Regions from separate parts of the Rhodococcoides fascians A25f genome, predicted to be linked through region 3. Evidence: riboswitches for the same ligand, from Rfam matches in the RefSeq annotation. Region 3 holds a riboswitch; each other region holds the start of a gene.

The links. Region 3 has a riboswitch for S-adenosylmethionine ahead of BH93_RS04750 (aminotransferase class V-fold PLP-dependent enzyme). Riboswitches for the same ligand answer to the same signal wherever they lie in the genome.
Region 1: linked by a shared signal. The riboswitch ahead of BH93_RS05430 (ABC transporter substrate-binding protein) and the one ahead of BH93_RS04750 (aminotransferase class V-fold PLP-dependent enzyme) in region 3 are both predicted to bind S-adenosylmethionine.
Region 2: linked by a shared signal. The riboswitch ahead of BH93_RS05375 (amino acid ABC transporter permease) and the one ahead of BH93_RS04750 (aminotransferase class V-fold PLP-dependent enzyme) in region 3 are both predicted to bind S-adenosylmethionine.
Region 4: linked by a shared signal. The riboswitch ahead of BH93_RS17405 (bifunctional o-acetylhomoserine/o-acetylserine sulfhydrylase) and the one ahead of BH93_RS04750 (aminotransferase class V-fold PLP-dependent enzyme) in region 3 are both predicted to bind S-adenosylmethionine.

What each region holds. Positions count from the first base shown of each region.
Region 1 is NZ_CP049744.1:1,140,030-1,142,984, reverse strand. It holds gene BH93_RS05430 (ABC transporter substrate-binding protein) at 1-1,235, opposite strand, end outside; SAM riboswitch class I at 1,456-1,549, opposite strand; gene BH93_RS05425 (phosphotransferase) at 1,653-2,453, shown strand; gene BH93_RS05420 (hypothetical protein) at 2,543-2,955, opposite strand, start outside.
Region 2 is NZ_CP049744.1:1,129,441-1,132,395, reverse strand. It holds gene BH93_RS05380 (amino acid ABC transporter ATP-binding protein) at 1-568, opposite strand, end outside; gene BH93_RS05375 (amino acid ABC transporter permease) at 565-1,458, opposite strand; SAM riboswitch class I at 1,646-1,743, opposite strand; gene BH93_RS05370 (LLM class flavin-dependent oxidoreductase) at 1,827-2,955, opposite strand, start outside.
Region 3 is NZ_CP049744.1:1,009,419-1,012,373, forward strand. It holds gene BH93_RS04745 (Pls/PosA family non-ribosomal peptide synthetase) at 1-1,204, opposite strand, end outside; SAM riboswitch class IV at 1,401-1,516, shown strand; gene BH93_RS04750 (aminotransferase class V-fold PLP-dependent enzyme) at 1,570-2,901, shown strand; gene BH93_RS28110 (hypothetical protein) at 2,911-2,955, shown strand, end outside.
Region 4 is NZ_CP049744.1:3,693,822-3,696,776, reverse strand. It holds gene metX (homoserine O-acetyltransferase MetX) at 1-12, opposite strand, end outside; gene BH93_RS17405 (bifunctional o-acetylhomoserine/o-acetylserine sulfhydrylase) at 9-1,358, opposite strand; SAM riboswitch class IV at 1,530-1,653, opposite strand; gene BH93_RS17400 (MFS transporter) at 2,005-2,955, shown strand, end outside.

The DNA of each region.
Region 1 (2,955 bases), 130 kb from region 3:
ACACCCACCGCGCGCAATTGCTGCTGGGTCAGCTCCAGAATCGCCTGGTTGCCGGCAAACACCGCTGAATACATGACCTTGAAACTCAGCCTCTGCCCGTCCTTTTCACGGATGCCGTCCCCACCGGGAACCCATCCAGCCGCGTCGAGCAGCGACTTCGCCTTCTCGGGATCGTAGGTGACATCGGCGAGTTCGACGTACCCCGGCGTGGCGCTGGCCAACGTGCTTGTCGCCGTTCGGAAGTCCGGTCCCAAGACCGTATCGACGAGTTCCTGACGGTTGATCGCCGGCACCAAGGCCGTCCGGACGGCGGGGTCCTGTAGCGCACCGCGAGTGACGTTGGGCTGAATGCCGAACGGAACGCCCGGATTGGATGCCGTCAGGATCCGGCCACCGGTCGCCTCGATCTGTGGAGCGTCCTGCGGTAGTGCATCGCTGACGGCGTCGAGCTGGTCGGAGGACAGGCTTCCGGTACGGACACCCGATTCGGGCACGATGGTGAACTCGATGCGGTCCAGGTAGGCCTCGCCCTCGTGACCGAATACCGCAGAGCCCCAGTTGTATCCGCTTCGCTTGGCCAGAGTGACGGAACGGTCCTGTTGATAGTCCGCGTAGGTGAACGGTCCCGATCCGACGTTGGTACCCAAGCACCGCGACTCAGCCGACTGCGCCGAGGTCGCGATGGATTGAATTCCGAGTTGAGGCGTCGAACTCGCCTGCAGGAACTGCGCATTGGGTGCCGAGAAGTCGATGCGAATGGTGAGGGGGTCAACGACAGTGGCACCTTGATATCCGGTCAGGTAACTGGCAGCAAGCGGAGCCTTGGCAGCACCGAGGGTGCCGGTGATGGCGTCGAAATTGTCCTTCACGGCGGTGGCGTCGAGCGGGGTGCCGTCACTGAACGTCACACCGTCCTTCAGCTGGAAGGTGAAGGACTTCGCGTCGGCACCGACCTCCCAACTCTCGGCCAACCATGGCTCGACTTCTCCGGTTTCAGGGTTCTGGTCGGTAAGCGAATCGACCACCTGCCGGGTGACGTAGATGGTTTGATTCGTACCCGCCTGAGCCGGGTCGGAGCAGGTAGGAGCCCCGGACAGTCCGTAACGCAGCGTCCCTCCGGACTGCGGTGGGCCCGCGTCGGCGGCCGAGGTGTTGGCGCTACCTGCGCACCCGGCGAGCAGTGTGGCGGTGGCGGCGATTACTCCGGCCACCAGAAGAACAGGGCGAGTGGACACGTGGGTGTCTCCGGTATCTGGTCGATCGCACGAGAACTCCGGCGTCCGAGCCACGTGTGCCCAGGAAGGAGTACGTGCAGATGATGAGGTGTGGTGTCGAAAAGTACGGTGCCGAAATGTCAGCTAAGACAGGTCGAACCGTTCAGACGGCACAAATCGAGATGGAGCCGGCGACAACCGGTGACGAAGCCTGCAGCTACTCGGGTATTCACGTGCGTTTCCTCCATCGGTCCCGGCGGTAGCACCCTCACCCGACAAGCGGGGGGTTGCTGCGACGTCATAGAGCCAGGTCTCTCGGTCGCTCTGGATGGTCCTACGTGTTCGATACTACGAGAGGGTCCGCGCAGTTGCCAACTTGGGTGAAGATCGGGGCGGTTTCCCGCCTGCACTCCTACATCGACATGAGAACGTAGAAGCATGAAGTACGAGACGGAAATGCCGTTGTCGGGAGGCAACAGCACCGTCGTTCATCGGGTCGCCGAGACGGTGCGTCGAGTAACGGGAGACCACTCGTCTGCCGTACACAGTCTCCTAAAGGAGTTGGAGCGCAAGGGCTATCCCTACGCTCCGCGATTTCTGGGGGTGGATGGCCAGGGTCGAGAAATACTCACGTATCGACATGGGACTGCCGGGAACTACCCGATGCCGGCCGCCATTCGCAGCGTCGAAGCTCTGGAGAGCGCTGTCCGGATCTTACGTCGATTACACGACCTCACCATCGGTGTGCAGTTGCCCGACGGCCATGCGCGACACCTACCCGACGGCGTCGACCCCGAGGTGATCTGCCACTGGGATGCAGCTCCGTACAACTTCGTCTTCGAGGGATCCACAGCCGTCGCGTTGATCGATTTCGACGAAGCTGGACCGGGCCGTCGCATCGACGACCTGGCCTACTTCGCCTATCGATTCGCGCCACTCTGCAGTGCCGACAACTTCTCCGACGGAGGATGGTCCCCGGACACCGATCGATGGGACAGGCTGCGCCGAATCTTCACGATCTATCCCGACCCTCGGACTGCCGAACTCCCAGACATCGTCATCGCCAGACTCGCGGCAATGAAGAACGCAACCAGCGGAGGGCTCGCGCACGCGCATGGTGCCCTCTATACGCGAGATCAACTGTTCATCGATCAGAACCGAAACAACATTGCCGAAGCCGTCTGCTCCGCGAAGAAAGCTGTCGCAGGTTACGACGGCACAGCATCACTCTCGGACTGAGCGATCGATCTCCTGCGGAGGGCATTTCGTCCCTATCGCAGTCGACATTCACTCGAGAAATCAAGCAACCATGGGACTATCCCCACTAGTCAGACGGCCACTGTCAGCTCAGAGTTCTCGTCGGCAATTGAGACCGAATCAGGCTGCTGCTCAGCAATATTCGATACCCGAGCGTTCACACGATGCACCCAGTACCCAACCGTTTCGCCGGCCGAGGCAAACCGATCCAGCACGTCCATGCACAGCCAGGTCGCAACCGAGAAGTCCTGTTCCACCCCGTCGAGGCCCATGAGTGCCAACTCGTGGCCCACGGCGATGAGAGCGCGATCGACACCGGAACTACCGCGCTCGAGCCATCCCAACGCCCGCCGGAGATACTCCCAGTCAGCCGCGGGCACAGACTCGGTGGCCGATTGCCTGCACAACTCCGCCGTCGCAACGAGCGCGTCCACAACCGCTCGCGACGGTGCACCGTCGAGTTCGACGAGCATGCCTCGATCGG
Region 2 (2,955 bases), 120 kb from region 3:
GAGCCGAGGTGGGCTCGTCGAACAGAATTACTTTGGGACGCAACGCCAGTGCTCGCGCGATGGCAACTCGCTGCTGCTGGCCCCCGGAAAGCCGACGCGGGTAGTCGTGCGCTTTCGCGCCGACACCCACCCGCTCGAGCAGCGCGAGCGCCTCGGGCTCGACGTCGACGCGCTTACGCTTCTGCGCCGAGATGGGAGCCTCGACGACGTTCTCGAGCACGGTCAGGTGCGGAAACAGATTGAAGTTCTGGAACACGAACCCGATCTGCGAACGCTGACGCAGAATCTCACGGTTGCTCAGCTCGTGCAGCTTGGCACCCTTGCGTTCGTAGCCGACCAGATCGCCGTCTACCCGGACAGTCCCCTGGTCGACTTTCTCGAGGTGGTTGATGATGCGCAGCAGGGTCGATTTACCGGATCCGGACGGGCCGATGACTGCGGTGACCTCCCCGGGCCGGACGACGAGGTCGACGCCTTTGAGCACTTCGAGGGAACCGTAGGACTTGTGTACGCCGCGCACCTCGACGGCATAGGTCTTCGCGGTCGTCGTGGCATCGAGTGTGGTCATCGTGTCGCTCCTCGCGGGGCGAGAGTGATCTCGGCCAACTTCGTTCGCAGCTTCTGGATCGGCGTCAGCTCGACGGTGCGGACAGCTCCCTTGGCGTAGTGCCGCTCCACGTAGTACTGCACCACCGACAGAATCGAGGTGAGAATGATGTACCAGACGGTGGCCACCATCAGCAGCGGTACCACTCGGCCGCTTCGTCCGTAGATGACTTGAACCTGGTAGAACAGCTCGGCGATGGCCATGACGGAGACGATCGAGGTGCCCTTGAACAGGCTGATCACCTCGTTGGCCGCGTTGGGGAGAATGCCTCGCATCGCCTGCGGAAGAATGATCTTGAAGAACTCTCGCCTTTTCGGAATACCCAGTGCTGCAGACGCTTCCAGCTGTCCCTGATCTACGGAGATGATACCGGCGCGGACGATCTCAGCGGAATATGCAGCCTGATGGAGAGCGAGTCCGACGATCGCAGCCGTCGACCCGCTGATGACGTTGTTGACGTCGAACTCGAAGAAGCTGGGTCCGAACGGAATTCCCACCGACAGGGTTTGGTAGAGATACGCGATGTTGAACCAGAACAGCAGCTGCACGATCAGAGGAATGGATCGGAACGCCCAGATGTAGAACCATGCAATCACCTGTAGGACAGGATTGTTCGACAATCGCGCGACCGCCAAGGCGATGCCGAGCGCGAAGCCGATCAGGGTGCCCCAGAACGTGAGCTGGATGGTGAGCCACAGGGCCGAGAGCACCGATTGCGCGGTGAAGTACTGGGCGAACGTGCCCCAGTCCCAACCCGGATTGGTGGCGAAGCCGTGCAGGAACTGGGCAACCACGACCAGGGTGGCGATGCTGATCACCCAACGCCACGGATGCCATTTCCTGGCCAGCACGAGTTGCTCGTCGGGGACCTGTGCGTCGTCACCGGGGTTCGAGGCCGCAGGTCGAGCTTGTAGTTGAGTCACCGGAACCGCCGGGCCGGATGGGCAGCGATCATCGCTGTGTGCCTTTCGAGGAATTCGAGCTGTGAGTACGCGAATCGTCAAGCGTGCGTACAGGTACAGATGCTCATCAGCAGTGCCTCCATCGGTCCTGGCGGTAGCACCCACACCTTCGGCGAGGAAGGGGGTTGCTGCGACGTCATCGAGCCAAGGTCTCTCGGTCGCTCTGGATGGTGACAGGAATGTATAGAACGTGGGATTGAAAAGTCAAGTGCGAGTGTCACTTCGGGTTGAAATCACGATGATTTCAACCCTTGCCGTCAGAGCGATCGGCCGAATGCTCCCCGAAAGCGGGCGGCGGGATGCGCGTCGGGCAGGCGATCGACACCGGTCAGCTTGCGCCTGACGGTGCCGGTCTCGTATTCACGCTTGGCCAACCCCCGCTGCTGCAGGACCGGCAGTACGTGTTCCACGAACTCGACGTAGCTTCCGGGAAGGGTGGAGTTGATGACGTTGATCCCGTCGACACCGGCGTCGCGCCACTGTTCGAGACGATCGGCGATGGACTCGGGCGTTCCCACCACCCGGCCGCTCCGAGTCCGCATGTGCGCGAGATCGCGAACGGTGGGTTCTCTGTCGGTGATCGCTTCGCGAAGCCACGCCAACGTGCTCTGCGACCCCTCCCCCTGCACTTCGCCGATCGGGGTGTCCAGATCGTAGAAGCCGAGATCGATGCCGATTCCGCCGGCGGCATGCGCGATCATCGCCTCGTCGTCGACGAACTCGTCCAGCTCCGCTTCCTTCCGCCGCGCCTCGTCATCGGTGCTCCCGATGACGAATGACAGCCCCTGGTAGAACTCGAGATCGTGTGCCGCTCTGCCATTGTCGACCACCAGCCGCCGTGTGTCGGCAATCAGCGCCTGGGCGGCCTCGGGTGACGGGGACGCGATGAACTGCGCTTCGGCATTTCGGGCCGCGAAGCGTCGACCCGTCGGCGAGGAACCTGCCTGAAACAGCACCGGCGTGCGCTGCGGCGACGGCGCAGACAGATGCGGCCCTTCGACGCGGTAGCGCTTGCCCACGTGATCGATCGTGTGCACTTTGGAGAAGTCCGCGTGCACCCCGGTCTCCTTGTCCTGCACCAGAGCTCCGTCGTCCCAGGAACCTTCCCATAGCTTGTAGACCACCTCGACGTACTCGTCCGCCCAGGCGTATCGGTCCTCGTGCAGGGCCAGATCGCCGAAGCCGAAGTTGCGCCACGCGTTGGCCGACATACTCGTCACGATGTTCCAGGCAATCCGACCCTGCGACGCGTGATCGAGGGTGGACATCTTGCGAGCGAAGTTGAAGGGATGCTCCTGCAGGATCGACGACGTGATCGCAATGCCCAGATGTTCTGTCGCATAAGCGATCGCCGACGCAACTACGGATGGATCGTGGCTCGGGATC
Region 3 (2,955 bases):
CGAGCTCGAGCTTGACCAGATCGCCGCTCCGATACGCCCGCTCCCATCCGAGTGAGGGCATGGGCGCATACTTTTCGGCGTCCTTGGCCGGATCGAGATACCGCGCCAGTCCGACGCCGCCGATGACGAGTTCTCCGATGTCACCGACCTGTACCGGAGCGCCCGACGCGTCGACCACAGCCAGGTCCCACCCGTCCAACGGCAATCCGATGCGGACGGGACCCTTCCCGTCCATGATGGCCGCGCACGCGACGACCGTTGCTTCGGTGGGGCCGTAGGTGTTCCAGACCTCGCGGCCCTCGACGGCGAGTCGCTCGGCCAGCTCCGGGGGGCATGCTTCACCGCCGAAGATGAGCAGCCGCACCGCCTCCAGTGCGACCGCGGGCCACAGCGACGCGAGGGTCGGCACCGTCGAGACGACACTGATGTCGCGGGAGACGAGCCACGGACCGAGATCGAAGCCGGACCGCACCAGCGAACGCGGCGCGGGCACAAGGCACGCACCGTGTCGCCACGCCAACCACATCTCCTCGCACGACGCGTCGAACGCCACCGACAGGCCGGCGAGCACGCGGTCGCCGGGGCCCAGTGGATCCTTCTGCAGGAACATGCGCGCTTCGGCGTCGACGAACGCCGCCGCGTTGCGATGACTGACCGCAACGCCCTTGGGTGTGCCGGTGGAACCCGAGGTGAAGATGACCCACGCATCGTCCTCGGGAGTGGGTGGCACAGCGCTGTGTTCGGGTTCGTCCTGGGGGATGTCCTGCTTGGGGGCAGTACCGGCCGCGATACCGCCTGCGGTGACGATGGCCGTCACCTTGGCCTCCCCGAAGACCAGCTCGGCGCGCTCTTCGGGGTCGTCCGCGTCGACCGGAACGTAGGCAGCACCGGCCGCGAGGATGGACAGAATGGCCACGTAGAGCGAAAAGGAACCCGACGGCATGCGGATGCCGACGCGATCGCCGCGCCGGACGCCGGCATCGGCGAGCCACTTGGCACCCTCGGCGATGTCGTCCAACAATTCGGAGTAGCTGACCGACACGGCACCGTCGTCGATGGCGGGGGCGTCGGGAAAACGATGGGCGGTGTCGCGGAGAACGTCGATGAGCGTCCGGGCGGGAGGAGCGAGAGACGAGCGAAGAAACGCCGCCGGTGCAGGCGCGATGTCCGCGCTCGAACCCGGCAGATCGTTCTCTTGATGCACAGACAACCGGGCGTCCTTATCGATTCGTTGGCAAGTGACTCTGTGGTGCTGGTGAGCAGCAGCGCCGTTGGTTATCTCACGTTCTGTTTGCCAGCAGGTGAACGAGCGCGCGTTCCCACCGCGGAAATCCTACTGCTGCACACGTGTGAGTCCCGGGTTGACAAAACCGCAGCGGGTTTGCAAAGGTTCTGTCCACGGTCACGAGTACCAGCATCAAGCCCCGGCTAGCTGGTCGGCAACCCTCCTCCGCGGTGGGGTGCTCCGGGTGACGACCAGGCTGTTGCCGGAAAACCGGCGCGGCAAGCGCGGACTCGTTCACGAACTCTTCGGTTGCGGGTCCCTCGAACGTGAGGGCTTGATCTGTCATGACATCTGTACTTTCCCGCCCCTGTGCTCCTTTTGCCCCTGTTTCGGGCACGGATCTGCAGGTACCCCTGGTGCAGGGTGGCACGTGCACCTACGCCAACTTCGACTACGCGGCCAGCGCGCCGGCCCTGGCGGCAGTGACCGATCGGATCGCCGAACTGCTGCCGTTCTACTCGAGCGTGCATCGAGGTGCCGGCTACGCCTCGCGCGTCTCGACGGCTGCCTACGAGAAGGCTCGGGTGACCGTCGCCGATTTTGTTGGTGCGCAGAAGGATTCGGTGGTGGTTTTCACGCGGAACACCACCGACTCGCTCAATCTGCTGGCCGCGTGTGTGCCGGGCGACACCGTGGTGCTCGATATCGAGCACCACGCGAACCTGCTTCCGTGGCGTGATCGCCGCGTCGTGGTGGCCGCGTCGACACTTGCCGAGACCATCGACCGTCTCGACGCCGAGCTGGCCGTGAAACCTGCTGCACTGCTGGCGATCACGGGTGCATCGAACGTCACCGGCGAGGTTCTTCCCATTGCGGAACTCGCAGCTCTGGCACATCGGCACGGCGCGCGGATCGCGGTGGACGGAGCTCAGCTGGTTCCGCATCGCCGCATCGACATCGCTGCCCTCGGCGTGGACTACCTCGCCTTCTCCGGGCACAAGCTGTACGCACCGTTCGGTGCGGGAGTGCTTGTGGGCGCGCGTGATTGGCTCGACGCCGGTGAGCCTCACCTGGCCGGTGGCGGCGCGGTACGCAGCGTGAGCATCGACCACACGGAGTGGGCCCCAGCACCTCAGCGGCACGAGGCAGGCACTCCCAACGTGCTCGGAGTTGCCGCACTGGCTGCAGCCTGTGAGGCCATCGCGGGATTCGACGACGCCGAGCTGCAGGCACACGAGCACGAATTGTCGTCCCGACTGCGGGCCGGCCTGGCGGATCTGGAGGGCGTCGAACTACTGCAGGTGTGGGCCGACGCGCCCGACACCGTCGGCATCGTCACCTTCACGGTGGCCGGACGCGACCCGGGTGAGGTGGCTGCGTATCTCTCGGCCGAGCACGGCATCGGCGTGCGGGACGGAAAGTTCTGCGCGCATCCACTGCTCCGCCGGCTGGGCCATGCAGACGGCGCGGTTCGAGCCAGCATCGGCCTCGGCAGTTCCTCGGCCGATGTCGACCGGCTCGTCGACGCACTCGCCGCCCTGGTGGAGTCCGGGCCGGACTGGCACTACGAAGAGGACGGCGGCTGGTGGAACCCCGTGCCGGACCCTCGACCCTTTCCGGGCCTGGTCGACGGGGCCGCCGGGGTTGGATCCCCGTGCACCCCCTCGGACGGTTAGCATGGCGTCATGACCGTGAGTGTCGCGTGGCTGGGCAACCGCCACTGGTGCAAC
Region 4 (2,955 bases), 2.7 Mb from region 3:
GCTGTGACTCAAGATGCCGCCGCGCTGAAGCCGACCTCGAGATCGGCGATGATGTCGTCGATTCCTTCGATTCCCACGGCGAGACGAACCAGACCCGGCGTCACTCCCGATGCCAACTGCTCTTCGGGAGTCAGTTGGGAATGGGTGGTGGACGCGGGATGGATGACGAGTGAGCGCACGTCTCCGATGTTAGCGACGTGACTGTGCAGTGTGAGCGCGTTGACGAACTTCTTGCCCGCGTCCACTCCGCCCTTCAACTCGAATGCGACGATCGCACCCTGCCCCTTGGGCAACAACTCCTGGCCGCGTCGGTACCACGGCGACGATTCGAGTCCGGCGTAGTTGATCGAGACGACGTCGTCGCGGCCGGCGAGGAACTCGGCCACCTTCTGTGCGTTCGCCACGTGCCGCTCGATTCGGAGGCTCAACGTCTCGATACCTTGGCTGATGAGGAAGGCGTTGAACGGGGAGACCGCCGCACCGATGTCACGCAGCAACTGCACGCGTGCCTTCAATGCGAATGCAGGCGCGCCGAGATCTGCGAAGACCACACCGTGGTAGCTCGGGTCCGCGGTGGTGAAGTTGGGGTGACGGCCCTGCGTCCAATCGAAGGTGCCACCGTCGACGATGACGCCCGCGATCGCCGTGCCGTGCCCGCCCAGGTACTTGGTCGCCGAATGCACGACGATGTCGGCACCGTGCTTCAACGGCTGTAGCAGGTACGGCGTCGCCACCGTGTTGTCCACGATCAACGGGATGCCGTTCTCGTGGGCCACCGCCGAGATGCCGGGGATATCGAGAATGTCGTTCTTCGGGTTGGAGATCGACTCGCCGTAGAAGGCCTTGGTCGACGGCGTGATCGCGGCTCGCCACTGCTCGAGATCATCGGGATCGTCGACGAACGAGACGGTGATGCCCAGCTTGGGGAGCGTGTAGTGGAAGAGGTTGTACGTGCCGCCGTACAGCCGCGGGCTCGAGACGATGTGGTCGCCTGCCTCCGCGAGATTGAGAATCGCGAACGTCTCGGCCGCCTGACCCGACGCGAGCAACAGCGCCGCGACGCCACCCTCGAGAGCGGCGATGCGCTGCTCCACGACGTCCTGGGTGGGGTTGATGATGCGGGTGTAGATGTTGCCCGGCTCTGCGAGTCCGAACAATGCGGCCGCGTGATCGGTGTTGTCGAACGTGTACGAGGTGGTCTGGTAGATCGGCAATGCACGGGCGTTGGTAGCGCCGTCCGGGGTCTGACCCGAGTGGATCTGCTTGGTCTCGAAACTCCAGTTGGCCGCCGGGTCGGTGAACGGATCCTCGGTGGGTGCTCCGGTGGCGTCGACGATGTCGGGGGTCGAATCGGTCATGGCTGGTGATACTCCGTTTTCTGAAACGAGTCTGTCTAAGACGAATCGAATGTCGAATGATGCTCGAGAAGTCGAGCGTTACGGGGCGTATCGGTACAGCAACACATGCGAGAACCTCCTGACAGGCCTCGGCCCCAGGAGGCCGAAGATTCAGTGGGTCCGCTGCCTGCGGACCCGCGCTTGTCGATTCGGCACTCGGCGTGCCGGATCGGCCCGGTCGTTCACCCGGGGCACCCCACCGCGGTTGGAGGGTTGCCGGCCAGCAAGCCGGGGCTCGATGCTGGCACTCATGACCTGGCGAAGATCTTAGCGGGTGCGGACGTGTCACAGGAACAAGGGCTCGGTGCGGCGGCCGGTGGAACTCGAGCAGATGCTCGGGTGAGGACAATCACCGCGCTGCGACTCGAAAACAGGTTGCCCGAGGGAAGACAATGGTCGGGTTGGCTGTTCTCTTACTCGGTTGCGCTCTGCTGAATCGATTCGGCCGGCCACCGTTCTTGTTGCTCCATTCCACGATCGAAACGAAGGTAGTACCGCTGTGACTGTCACCGATTCCGCTCTTTCCCGAGTCAGCGCTGTGCGCGGCAAGGTCTCGAGTGGTCTGAGCGTCAGTCATCGACCGCACTCGACCCGTCGCAGGCTCGCCATGTTGGCCCTGTCCATCGGCGGCTTCGGCATCGGCACCACGGAATTCGCGTCGATGGGCTTGCTGCCGGACATCGCCACCACGATGGGGATCTCCGAGCCCTCCGCGGGCCACATGATCTCTGCCTACGCGCTCGGCGTCGTGGTCGGTGCGCCCACCATCGCTGCCCTGGCTGCGCGCGTTCCCCGGCGGATGTTGCTGCTGGTGTTGATGGTCGCCTTCACTCTGGGCAACCTCGGAACGGTATTCGCACCCAGTTTCAACGAGCTCGTCGCCTCGCGATTCGTCGCGGGCCTGCCGCACGGTGCGTACTTCGGAGTGGCCGCGCTGGTGGCTGCCCACCTCGCCGAACCAGGTAAACGAGCCAAAGCCGTCGCGATGGTGATGATGGGTCTCTCGGTCGCCAACGTCGTCGGCGTACCGGTGGCAACCTGGATCGGGCAGGCGCTGGGTTGGCGCAGCGCGTTCGCTCTCGTGGCGGTCATCGGTGCCCTCACCGTCGCCGCGCTCGCTGTGTGGATGCCGCGACTCGACGCCATGCCGACCACCAGCCCCATCACCGAGCTCGGTGCACTGCGTCGCAGCCAGGTGTGGATGACCCTGTTCGTGGGCATCGTCGGATTCGGTGGCATGTTCGCGGTGTACACCTACATCGCGTCGACGTTGACCGATGTCGCCGGTCTCGCTCGCGCGCTCGTTCCGGTCGCCCTGATGATCTATGGACTCGGAATGGTCGCCGGCAACTACGCCGGTGGCTGGCTGGCAGACCGGTACCAGCTCAAGGGCACCTTCGTCGGGCTGGCCGCAACTGCAGTGTTCCTGGCGCTGTTCGTGGCAGCGGCACACAATCCGATCACTGCTCTGCTTCTGGTGTTTCTGATCGGCGCATCCGGCTCCTCGGTGGTTCCCGGTCTGCAGACGAGGTTGATGGACGTGGCCGAGGACGCCCAG